Regions from separate parts of the Luteimonas sp. TWI596 genome, predicted to be linked through region 2. Evidence: riboswitches for the same ligand, from Rfam matches in the RefSeq annotation. Region 2 holds a riboswitch; the other holds the start of a gene.
What was found. Region 2 has a riboswitch for cobalamin ahead of btuB (TonB-dependent vitamin B12 receptor). Riboswitches for the same ligand answer to the same signal wherever they lie in the genome.
Positions count from the first base shown of each region.

Region 1: another riboswitch for cobalamin. It lies ahead of metE (5-methyltetrahydropteroyltriglutamate--homocysteine S-methyltransferase); the one in region 2 lies ahead of btuB (TonB-dependent vitamin B12 receptor).

Region 1 is NZ_JBDJMU010000015.1:72,824-78,101, forward strand. Features, by position in the region: gene ABE487_RS12560 (FecR domain-containing protein) at 1-849, shown strand, start outside; gene metE (5-methyltetrahydropteroyltriglutamate--homocysteine S-methyltransferase) at 886-3,204, opposite strand; cobalamin riboswitch at 3,414-3,646, opposite strand; gene ABE487_RS12570 (NAD(P)H-dependent oxidoreductase) at 3,665-4,375, opposite strand; gene ABE487_RS12575 (LysR substrate-binding domain-containing protein) at 4,488-5,278, shown strand, end outside.
Region 2 is NZ_JBDJMU010000008.1:9,904-15,181, forward strand. Features, by position in the region: gene ABE487_RS07800 (efflux RND transporter permease subunit) at 1-85, shown strand, start outside; gene bioD (dethiobiotin synthase) at 132-833, opposite strand; gene ABE487_RS07810 (GAF domain-containing protein) at 906-1,388, shown strand; gene ABE487_RS07815 (TfoX/Sxy family protein) at 1,385-1,744, shown strand; cobalamin riboswitch at 1,765-1,983, shown strand; gene btuB (TonB-dependent vitamin B12 receptor) at 2,112-3,983, shown strand; gene ABE487_RS07825 (NAD(P)H-binding protein) at 4,094-4,726, shown strand; gene ABE487_RS07830 (NAD(P)H-dependent oxidoreductase) at 4,782-5,278, opposite strand, start outside.

The DNA of each region.
Region 1 (5,278 bases), on a different contig from region 2:
GCACGCCGCCTGGACGCCGTCGCGGCGCCCCAGCGCGCGCCCCGCCCCCGCGCCAGCCGTCGCTGGCCGGTCGCCGCAGGTCTGGCCGCCACCCTCGCCCTCGCGCTGCTCGGCGCCTGGCAGCTGCTGGTGCCGGCCGCACCGACCGAGCGTGTCTACGCCACCGGTGTGGGCGAGCGCCGCGAGCTGACGCTCGAGGACGGCACCCACATCAGCTTGGACACCGACAGCCGGTTGCACGTCGCCTTCGGGCCGCGCGCACGCACGGTGGTCCTCGACCGCGGCCGCGCGTTCTTCCGCGTCGCCCGCGAGCGCCGGCCACTGACGGTGCACACCACGCACGGCGGCCTGCGCGTGGTCGGCACCGAGTTCGAGTTGAATCGCCGCGCCGCTGCGCTGGACGTCGCCCTGATCCAAGGCGAGGTCGTGCTGCTGCCGCTCGATGGCGGCAGCAACGGCCGGCCTGCCCCGTTGCTGGGCCTGGTCGCCGGCCAGACCGCGCGGCTCAGCCGCGATCTCGACACGCCGCAGATCGGCACCTTGCGCAAGCTCGCCGCGCCGGCCTGGCTGTCGGGCCGGCTGGTGTTCGAGGACGCGACGCTGGCCGAGGTCGTGGCCGAGTTCAACCGCTACAGCCACGAGCGGATCGTCATCGAGGACGCGTCGCTGACAGAGCTGCGCGTGACCGGTGTGTTCCGCAGCGATGCGCCGTTGGCCTTCGTCGGGGCGCTGTGCGAGGCCTATCCGATCGTGGCCGACGCCAGCACGCCCGGCCGCCTGCAACTGCGCCGCGCCCCGGCCCAGCGGGCGACCGGCGATGCCGGGCGCCGCGACGTCGGCCGGCGCTGACGGCCGCGTCGCGACATCCGGCATCGGCCAGTGCGGTCAGGCCGGCACGGCGGGGGCCGCCTCCGTCCGGCTGCGATCGGCATGCGCACGCAGCGTGCGCGCCGCCGCGACCAGCGCTGACAGCGCTGCGCGCGTTTCCGGCCAGCCGCGGGTCTTGAGCCCGCAATCGGGATTGACCCACAGCTGGGCGACCGGAATCGACTCGGCCGCCCGGCGCAGCAACGCGGTCATCTCCTCGACATCGGGCACGCGCGGAGAATGGATGTCGTAGACGCCCGGGCCGATGCCGTTGGGATAGCGGAACCGCACGAAGGCCTCGAGCAATTCCATGCGCGAGCGCGAGGTCTCGATCGAGATCACGTCGGCGTCCATCGCCGCGACCGCCTCGATGATGTCGTTGAACTCCGAGTAGCACATGTGGGTGTGGATCTGGGTGGTGTCGGCCACGCCCGAGGCGCTGATGCGGAAGCTCTCGACCGCCCAGTCCAGATACGCCGCCCAATCGGCGCGCCGCAGCGGCAGGCCCTCGCGCAGCGCCGGTTCGTCGATCTGGATCACGCCGATGCCGGCCGCCTCCAGGTCGGTCACCTCGTCGCGCAAGGCCAGTGCGATCTGCCGGCAGGTATCGGCGCGCGACTGGTCGTCGCGCACGAACGACCATTGCAGCACTGTCACCGGGCCGGTCAGCATGCCCTTCATCGGCCGCGGGGTCAGCGACTGCGCGTAGCGCGACCAGCGCACGGTCATCGGCGCCGGGCGGGCGACATCGCCGTAGATCACCGGCGGCTTCACGCAGCGCGAGCCGTAGCTCTGCACCCAGCCGTTCTTGGTGAACGCGAAGCCATCGAGCTGCTCGCCGAAGTACTCGACCATGTCGTTGCGCTCGAACTCGCCGTGCACCAGCACATCCAGCCCGAGGTCTTCCTGCACACGCACGCACTGCGCGATCTGGTCGGCGATGAACGCATCGTAGTCGGCCTGGCTCAGCTTGCCGGACTTGTGCGCTGCACGCGCCTCCCGGACCTCGAGCGTCTGCGGGAACGAGCCGATCGTGGTCGTGGGCCACAGCGGCAGCGGGCGCAGCGCATCCTGCGCGGCCCGACGCGCGGCATAGGGCGTCGCGCGACGCGACGCGGACGCGTCGAGTGCAGCCACCCGCGCGGCGACCTCCGGCCGCTGCACGCGGGGCGAGGCGCGCCGCGCGGCGATCGCATCGCGCGCCTTGGCCAGCGCCGGCTCGGCGGCATCGGGATCGGCCAGCGCCTCGGCCAGCAGGCGCAGTTCATCGAGTTTCTGCCGGGCGAAGGCCAGCCAGCCACGCAGTTCGTCATCCAGCGCGGTCTCGCCCGCCAGGTCCACCGGCACATGCAGCAGCGAGCACGACGGCGCCAGCCAGACCGCATCGTCGCCGCGCGCATCGATCGCGTAGCGCGCCAGCACCAGCGCATCGTCCAGCCGCGTGCGCCAGATGTTGCGGCCGTCGACGAGCCCCAACGACAACGTGCGCCCGGCCGGCAGCGCGCCGAGCACCGCATCGAGTTGTTCGCGCCCGCGCACCAGATCGACATGCAGGCCGTCGACCGGCAAGGACGCGGCCAACGGCAGGTTGTCGTCCAGCGCGCCGAAGTAGGTCGCCAGCAGCAGCTTCGGCCGCGCGCCCTGCGCCAGCGTGGCGTAGGCCCGATCAAAGGCCGCGCGCACCGCGGGGTCGAGGTCGAGCACCAGCGCCGGCTCGTCGATCTGCACCCAGGCCGCGCCGGCGGCGTGCAGGCGTGCCAGCAACTCGGCGTACACCGGCAGCAGCGCATCGAGCAGCGCGAAGCGATCGCTGCCGTCGACGGTCTTCGACAGCCACAGCAGCGTGACCGGCCCGAGCAGCACCGGCCGGGTCTCGATCCCCTCGGCCTTGGCTTCCAGGTACTCGCGCACCGGCTTGTCGTCGCGCAGCGCGAAGCGCTGGCCGGCCTGCAGTTCGGGCACCAGGTAGTGGTAATTGGTGTCGAACCACTTGGTCATCTCCAGCGCATGCAGGTCGATGCCGTCCTGCTGATGACCCCGCGCCAGCGCGAAGTAACCGGCCAGCGGATCGGCATCGGCCAGCGCGCGGTAGCGCTCGGGGATCGCGTCGAAGCCGAAGGCGGCGTCGAGCACCTGGTCGTAGAGCGAGAAGTCGTTGCTCGGCGGCGTGGCGACGCCGGCCTCGCGCTGCAGGCGCCAATGGCGCAGGCGCAGGTCGCGCGCCACTGCCTGCAACTGCGCGGCGTCGGCCTCGCCGCGCCAGTGACGTTCGACGGCGCGCTTGAGCTCGCGTTTGCGGCCGATGCGGGGAAAGCCGAGATTGGTGATGCCGGTCATGGTGGATGCGTCCTCAATGCGTGGGATTGAGGAACGAAGGGTCCGCATGGCGTGCACCGCGCCTGCGCGCGCCCGCCTGCCACACGGCCGACCTTCGCCCCCTCGGGCGAACCGGAGCCTGCGTGCGGACGTGCGGGACCGGCCGCGACGTGCGCGGCGCGATGCCCGTGCACCTCCCCGCGGAGGCCCCAGGTCGTACGTGCGCGCCTGTCGGTGCGCACGGCCAAGGCAGGTCTTCGGGCTCATGGACGGGCCACCTGCGAGGTGGTGGGCCTACTGCCCGTCGCTTCCCGGCCCGGACGGGCGCCAGTGCGTTGACGGGGGTCGTTTCCAGTTACCGCTGCGGGGCAGCGCCGGAATTGCCGCCATGCGGCGCACCGGCTTCCCTTTTAATCATCGCTTCATTCGCATGAAGAGATGAACCTTGGCGGCGACACGGTAGCCCCGGCCGCACGGGCGGTCAAGCGGGCGTGGCCGCGGCGGCCGTCTCCCGCGCATCGGCCTGTTCGGCAAGGCGATCGACCAGCGCATCGACCGCGGCCTCGGCGCGCGCGATCGAGGCCGCGAGCCGGGCATCGGCGAACTCGTCGTATTCCACCGCGACCCGGTCGACGTCGGTGATGCCCATGTAGCGCAGCGGCGTCATCACGCCCTGCTCGACCAGGTTGTCGCCGGCGTTGCGACCACCGGGGTCATAGTCGTGATCGCCGCGCGCACCCAGCAGCACGGCGCGGCGGCCCTGACCGGCCAGCATCGGCCAGTACGGCGCACCGGCGCGCGCGCGATCGAAACCGAAGGTGCGGCCCACGCGCACGATGTTGTCGATCCAGGCCTTGACCGGCGCGGGCATACCGAAGTTGTACATCGGCACCCCCATCACCACGAGCGGGCTGCCGAGCAGCTCATCGATCAGCGCATCGCTCTCGGACAGCCGCTCGATCATCCACGGCGTGCGCTGCGCCAGCGGCGTGAACGCAGCATGGATCCAGCGTCCGTCGACATGGGTCGGCGGCGTCAGGGCGAGATCGCGATAGACGATGCGATCACCGGGGCGCCGCTGTTGCCAGCGCGCGACGAAACGGGCGCCGAGCCGGCGGGTATGGGAGCCGTGCGGGACCTCGCCCGAACAACCGGGACGGGCACTGCCGTCGAGATGGAGCAAGCTGAGCATGATTCACCTGGCGAAGCTGGGAGAGAATGCGCACTGCGGCGCTCCGGCATGATTGGCGCCGGCCCAGAGCCCGACAAACGATGTTTTCTCGTCCGATGGATGAATTGCGCTCATGCACGATCGCCCCGCCCGCCTGCCACCGCTGAGCGCACTGCGCGCGTTCGAGGCCGCCGCCCGACGCCAGAGCTTCAAGGCCGCAGCCGAAGAACTGTCGCTCACGCCCACCGCGGTCAGCCACCGCATCCGCCAGCTCGAGGACTGGCTGGGCCTGCGGCTGTTCGCACGCCAAGTACGCCAGGTGCGGCTGACCGAGGCTGGGCAACGCCTGTACCCGAGCGTGCGCGGCGGCTTCGATGGCATCGCCACCGCCGTCGCCGACCTGCAACGGCAGACGCGCCGCCCCGCGGTCACGCTGAGCACGACCCGGGGCTTCGCCGCCCGCTGGCTGTTGCCACGCCTGCCGGCGCTCGCTGCGGCCGCGCCCGAAGTCGATCTGCACCTGCACGCAGCCGACGACCCGGTCCGGCTGGCCGCCGGCGGCACGGAGCTGGCGATCCGCTACGGCCCCGCACCGGCTCCGCAGGTCGAAACCTGGCCGCTGCTGCCTGGACGTTTCATTCCGGTCTGCGCCCCCGGCCTGGCGCTGGCCGGCCCGACGGCGCTGGCGACCGTGCCGCGGCTGCGCTACGCCTGGCGACTGCAGGACGCCCACACCCCCGACTGGCCGCGCTGGTGCCGAACCGCCGGCCTGCCGGACACGCACGGCGGCGAACTCGGCTTCTCCGACGAAGCGCATGCCATCCAGGCCGCGATCGCCGGCCAAGGCATCGCACTGGCGAGCGTCGCCCTGGTCGCCGACGCCCTGGAAGACGGCGTGCTGCGGGCCCCGTTCGGCCCCGCGCT
Region 2 (5,278 bases):
CAGCCACGACCGGGGCGCGGTGGCCGCCACGGACGCCGACGGGCACGACGGCAACCCAGCGACGCCGGTGCCCCAGGGGCACTGAGCACGTCGGGCATCCGCGGCGCATGCCGCGGATGCCACGCCCTCGATCAGAGCCGGCGCGGCAGCGCGTCGATCCAGGCCGGATCGAGCACCAGGGCGCCCGCGTCGGCGCTGCCCCCGTCGCCGACGAACGGCAGCACGCCCAGGCACGGCGCCGGCAGCGCATCGGCAAGCAGGCCGAGATAGTCGTCTGCGCGCGAGAACTCTGGATCGATCCGGTTGCCGACCCAACCCACAAGCCGACAGCCGTCGGCCGCGATCGCGCGTGCGCTTAGCCGGGCATGGCTCAGGCAGCCGAGCCGGAGCCCGACCACCAGCACCACTGCGCCGCCCAGCCACCGCGCCAGGTCCGCATGTTCGATGCCCTCGGCCAGCGGCGCAGCCCAGCCGCCAGCGCCTTCGACCAGCACCACATCGGCCGCCGCGGCGAGCCGCGCGTGCGCCGCGTGCAGATCGGCGGCATCGACGATCACGCCGGCCGCGCGTGCGGCCAGGGTCGGCGCGGTCGCTTCGGGCAGGGCCACCGGGTTGACGTCGGCGTATGCCGGCCGGGGCCGGCTGGCGGCCTGCAGCGCCAGCGCATCCTCATTGCGCCAGCCACCGTCCTGCCAATCGCAGCCGCTGGCGACCGGCTTCATGCCGACCGCGCGGCGACCATCGGCACGCAAGGCCTGCAGCAGCGCCACGCTGGCGTGGGTCTTGCCGATGCCGGTATCGGTCCCGGTGACCAGGCACGTGCGCGCGCTCATACCGGTGCGCCTATCGGGACGCCAGCGACGGCGCGGCCGGGCGGGTGCGACCCCGCTGCTACACTGCGCGACATGTTCACATCCACACCTCTGAGCGGCAGCAAGGCCGACCAGTATGCCGCGCTCGCGGCACAGGCCCGCGCTCTGCTGCACGGCGAATCCGACCCCATCGCCAATGCCGCGAACCTCTCGGCGCTGGTCTACCACGCCCTGCCCGACCTCAACTGGGTCGGCTTCTATTTCTACGACGGGACCGAACTGGTCGTCGGCCCGTTCCAGGGCCTGCCGGCCTGTGTGCGTATTCCGCTCGACAAGGGCGTGTGCGGCGCCGCAGCGCGCACCCGGCAGACCCAGCGGGTCGACGACGTGCACGCCTTTGCAGGCCATATCGCCTGCGATGCTGCGTCGCGGTCTGAAGTCGTCGTGCCACTGGTCGACGGCGACCGCCTGATCGGCGTCTTCGATCTCGACAGTCCGCTGCCGGCCCGGTTCGACGCCGACGATCAGGCCGGGCTGGAGGCGCTCGCACGGCTCTACGTCGAGCACGCGCGTTGAGCGCGCCGAAGCTGCGCAACCTCGGGCCGAAGTCGGCGGCGTGGCTGCGACAGGTGGGGCTGCGCACGCGCGAGGACCTCGAAGCAGCGGGCGCGGTCGAGGCCTTCGTGCGCGTGCGCCGGGCCGGCTTCCGACCCAGCCTCAACCTGCTGTACTCGATCGAGGGCGCGCTGCTGGACTGCCACTGGCAGGAGGTCCCCGAAGCTCGGCGTCTGCAGCTGACCGAGGCCGCCGAAGCGGCGACCGCACAACTGCCCGACCCGCGCGCACGGACCGCGGGCGGCCCGGTCACCACGATCGTGCACGACGCGGCCGATCGCGACGACGCGATGCCGGGCGACCCCGACGCACGCTGAACCGGACGAGCGCTGGCGTACAATCGCGCCTGCTTCGCGGTGACCCGGCCTGCCTGGGTTGAAACGGGAAGCCGGTGCGGGCGCCGCGAGGCAACCCCATTCCGGCACTGCCCCCGCAACGGTAAGCGTGTGCAAGCGTCGCTTCTCGCCACTGTGCCCTGTGCACGGGAAGGCGCGACGCCTGGGCTCAGACCGCCCACGCGCAAGTCCGGAGACCGGCCTCGAAGTTCCACCTGATTGCGATGCGGCGGGCATTGCGACGACGTTCCGGGTGCGCCTTGCGCCTGGACGGCGGTCCGTGTGCGCCCGTTCCCGCGATCTTCGCCCGCCCGCCGCGCGTTCGATGCGCGCGCGCAAGGAGACCGCAATGCCGTTCCGCACCTTGACCGTGGCGATCGCCACTGCCCTGCTCGCTCCGTCGGCGCTCGCCGCTCCCGGCGAACTCGACGCCGTGCTCGTCACCGCCAATCGCACCCAGACCGCGCTGGCCGACACCCTCGTGCCGGCGCAGATCATCGACCGCGACGAGATCGAACGCAGCCAGGCGCGCGACCTGCCGGAGCTGCTGCGCGGCCGCGCCGGCATCCAGATCGGCAACAGCGGCGGCCCGGGCAAGCTGAGCTCGATCTTCCTGCGCGGCGCCGAATCCGACCACGTACTGGTGCTCGTCGATGGCGTACGCATCGGCAGCGCGACCGCCGGCATGCCGGCGATCCAGGACCTGCCGGTCGACCAGATCGAGCGCGTGGAAATCGTACGCGGCCCGCGTTCGAGCCTCTACGGCTCGGAAGCGATCGGCGGCGTCATCCAGATCTTCACCCGCCGCCACGACGGCGCGATTGCGCCGCACGCACGAATCGGCGCCGGCAGCCACGGCTTGCGCGAAGCCAGCGCCGGCATCGGCGGCCGCAGCGGCCGGGGCTGGTTCGGTGTCGATGCAGCGTTCCAGCGCACCGACGGCATCGATGCCTGCCGCGGCTCGTCGGCGTTGTTCCAGGGGTGCTTCGTCGAAGAGCCCGACCGCGACGGCTACCGCAACCGTTCGCTGAACCTGCGCGCCGGCGTGCAGCTCACCGACGCGCTGCGGCTGGAAGGTCATGCCTTGCATGCCGACGCGTTCAATCAGTTCGACGGCAGCCTCTTCGGCGGTAACGAGGCCGACATCGTGCAGCAGGTGGCAGGCGGAACACTGACCTACGCGCCCTCGGACGTCGTGCGCCTGACCGCGCAGGCCGGCCGTGCCTACGACAAGTCGAGCACCTCCTTCCGCGATGCCGACACCGGCACGCGCAGTCATGTCGGCCGCATCGACACCCGCCGCGACACCGCCTCGGTGCAGGCCGACTTCGGCCTGGCGCCGACCCAGGGCCTGAGCCTGGGCTTCGACTGGCAGGCCGACCAAGTCGACAGCGACACCCGCTACGCGGTGACGGCGCGCGACAACTACGCCACGTTCGTCGAGTACCGCGGCCGCTTCGGCGCGCATCGCCTGCAGGCGAGCCTGCGCCACGACGACAACGAGCAGTTCGGCGGCCACGGCACCGGCAGCCTGGGCTGGGGCATGGAGCTGGCCCACGGCCTTCGCGTGACCGCCAGCGCCGGGACCGGCTTCAAGGCCCCGACCTTCAACGACCTGTACTTCCCCGGTTCGGAGAGCCCGGACCTCAAACCGGAACGCGCCAAAAGCGTGAATCTCGGCATCTCGCAGCAGGCGGCCCAGTGGCGCTGGTCGCTCGACGTGTTCGAGAGCCGCATCGACGACCTGATTGTGTTCGTCTACCCGCCGCCGGACTATGTCGGTCGCGGCAGCAACATCGACGAGGCCCGCATCCGTGGCGCCGAGCTGACGTTCGCGACCACCCTCGCCGGCTGGGACCTGTCGACCGAGTTGAGTCACGTCGACCCGCGCGACCGCAGCCAGGGCACCTACCGCGACAACCTGCTCGCCCGACGCGCGCGCAGCAGCGGCCGGCTCGACATCGATCGCAGCTTTGGCGACCTGCGCATCGGCACTACGCTGCGCGGCGCCGGCGGCCGCTACGACAACCCCGCCAACACGCTGCGCGTCGGCGGCTACGGCACCCTCGACCTGCGTGCGGCGTGGGCGTTCGCACCCGCGTGGACGCTCGAGGCGCGGGCGACCAACCTGCTCGACAAGGACTACGAGACGGTGGCGTGGTACCGCCAGCCCGGGCGCGAGTACGGCCTGGCGTTGCGCTGGCAGCCGCTCGCGCGCTGACGCGGTGCCGGTCGCGGGGGGGCGGGCCGCCTCGCCCCCCCCCCCCCCCCCGGCCGCATCGCCCGGCATCTGCGAGACTGTCGGCCGGCACCGGCTTGGCAGGGACAGCAATGCGCGTATTCGTCATGGGCGCGTCGGGCGGCGTGGGCACACGGCTGGTCGCGCAGGCGGTGGCGCGCGGCCACCGGGTCACGGCGCAAACGCGGTCGGCAGATCGGCTCACCGCCACAGCGGGCGTCGACATCGTAGTCGGCCGCCCCGACGACGCCCGCTTCCTGGCGCAACGCATGCCCGCGCACGATGCGGTCGTGATGAGCCTGGGCGTCGCCAGCCCGAGGCCGACGACGGTGTTCTCTGATGCGACCCGTGCAGCGATCGCCGCGATGCGCGACAGCGGCGTGCGGCGCCTGATCGCGATCACCGGCGTGGGCGCGGGCGAGACGCGCGGGCACGGCGGCTGGCTGTACAACCGCATCGTCTTTCCGCTGGTCACTCGCCACCGCTATGCCGACAAGGAACGCCAGGAGGCGCTGATCCAGGACTCAGGGCTGGACTGGACGCTGGTGCGGCCCGCGCCGTTCACCGCGCGCAGTGGACGCGGCGACTGGCAGGTCGCCCTGTCCGTCCCGCCGTCGCTGCAACTGCGCACGGTCACCCGGGACGAGGTGGCTGGCTTCGTGATCGATTGCCTCGAATCAGGCGACTTCCTCCACTGCACGCCGTTCATCGGGCGTCCGCGCTGAGGTCACGGCGCAGGCGGGGACGCTGCCCAGCCGGACGGGCACCGCCCGCCGCAGGTCAGCATCCCGCTTGGGCATCCGAATCGGCGATATGCGCCATCAACCCGCTTCGACCGGGCGCGACCTCCGCGGCCAGCACGTGGCGGTCGGGGTAATCGCCACCGTTCTGCGCCCGGAACGCGATCGGCGCCTGCTCGAACAGCCCCGCCAGCCGCGCCCGCCACGCCTGGGATGCCGACGCGAGGCCCTGCGCGTCGAGCGCACCCGCGCCGTAGACCGCGAAAGTGGGCAGCACCTGCATGCCCGGAAAGAACAAAGCACCGTGGGTGATCGGAAACAGCAACTGTTCCAGCGGGCCATTGATGCCGCGGGGCGAGTAGTCCACCTCGGGACCGCCGACCGACACCGCGAGCAATGCACGCTTGCCCGCAAACCCGCCCTCCCCGTACCGGTGGGCGTTGCCGGCATCGCCGTAGCCATAGGCCAGCCCGTAGGCCCAGACCCGGTCGATCCAGCCCTTCATGATCGCCGGCATGCCGAACCACCACAGCGGAA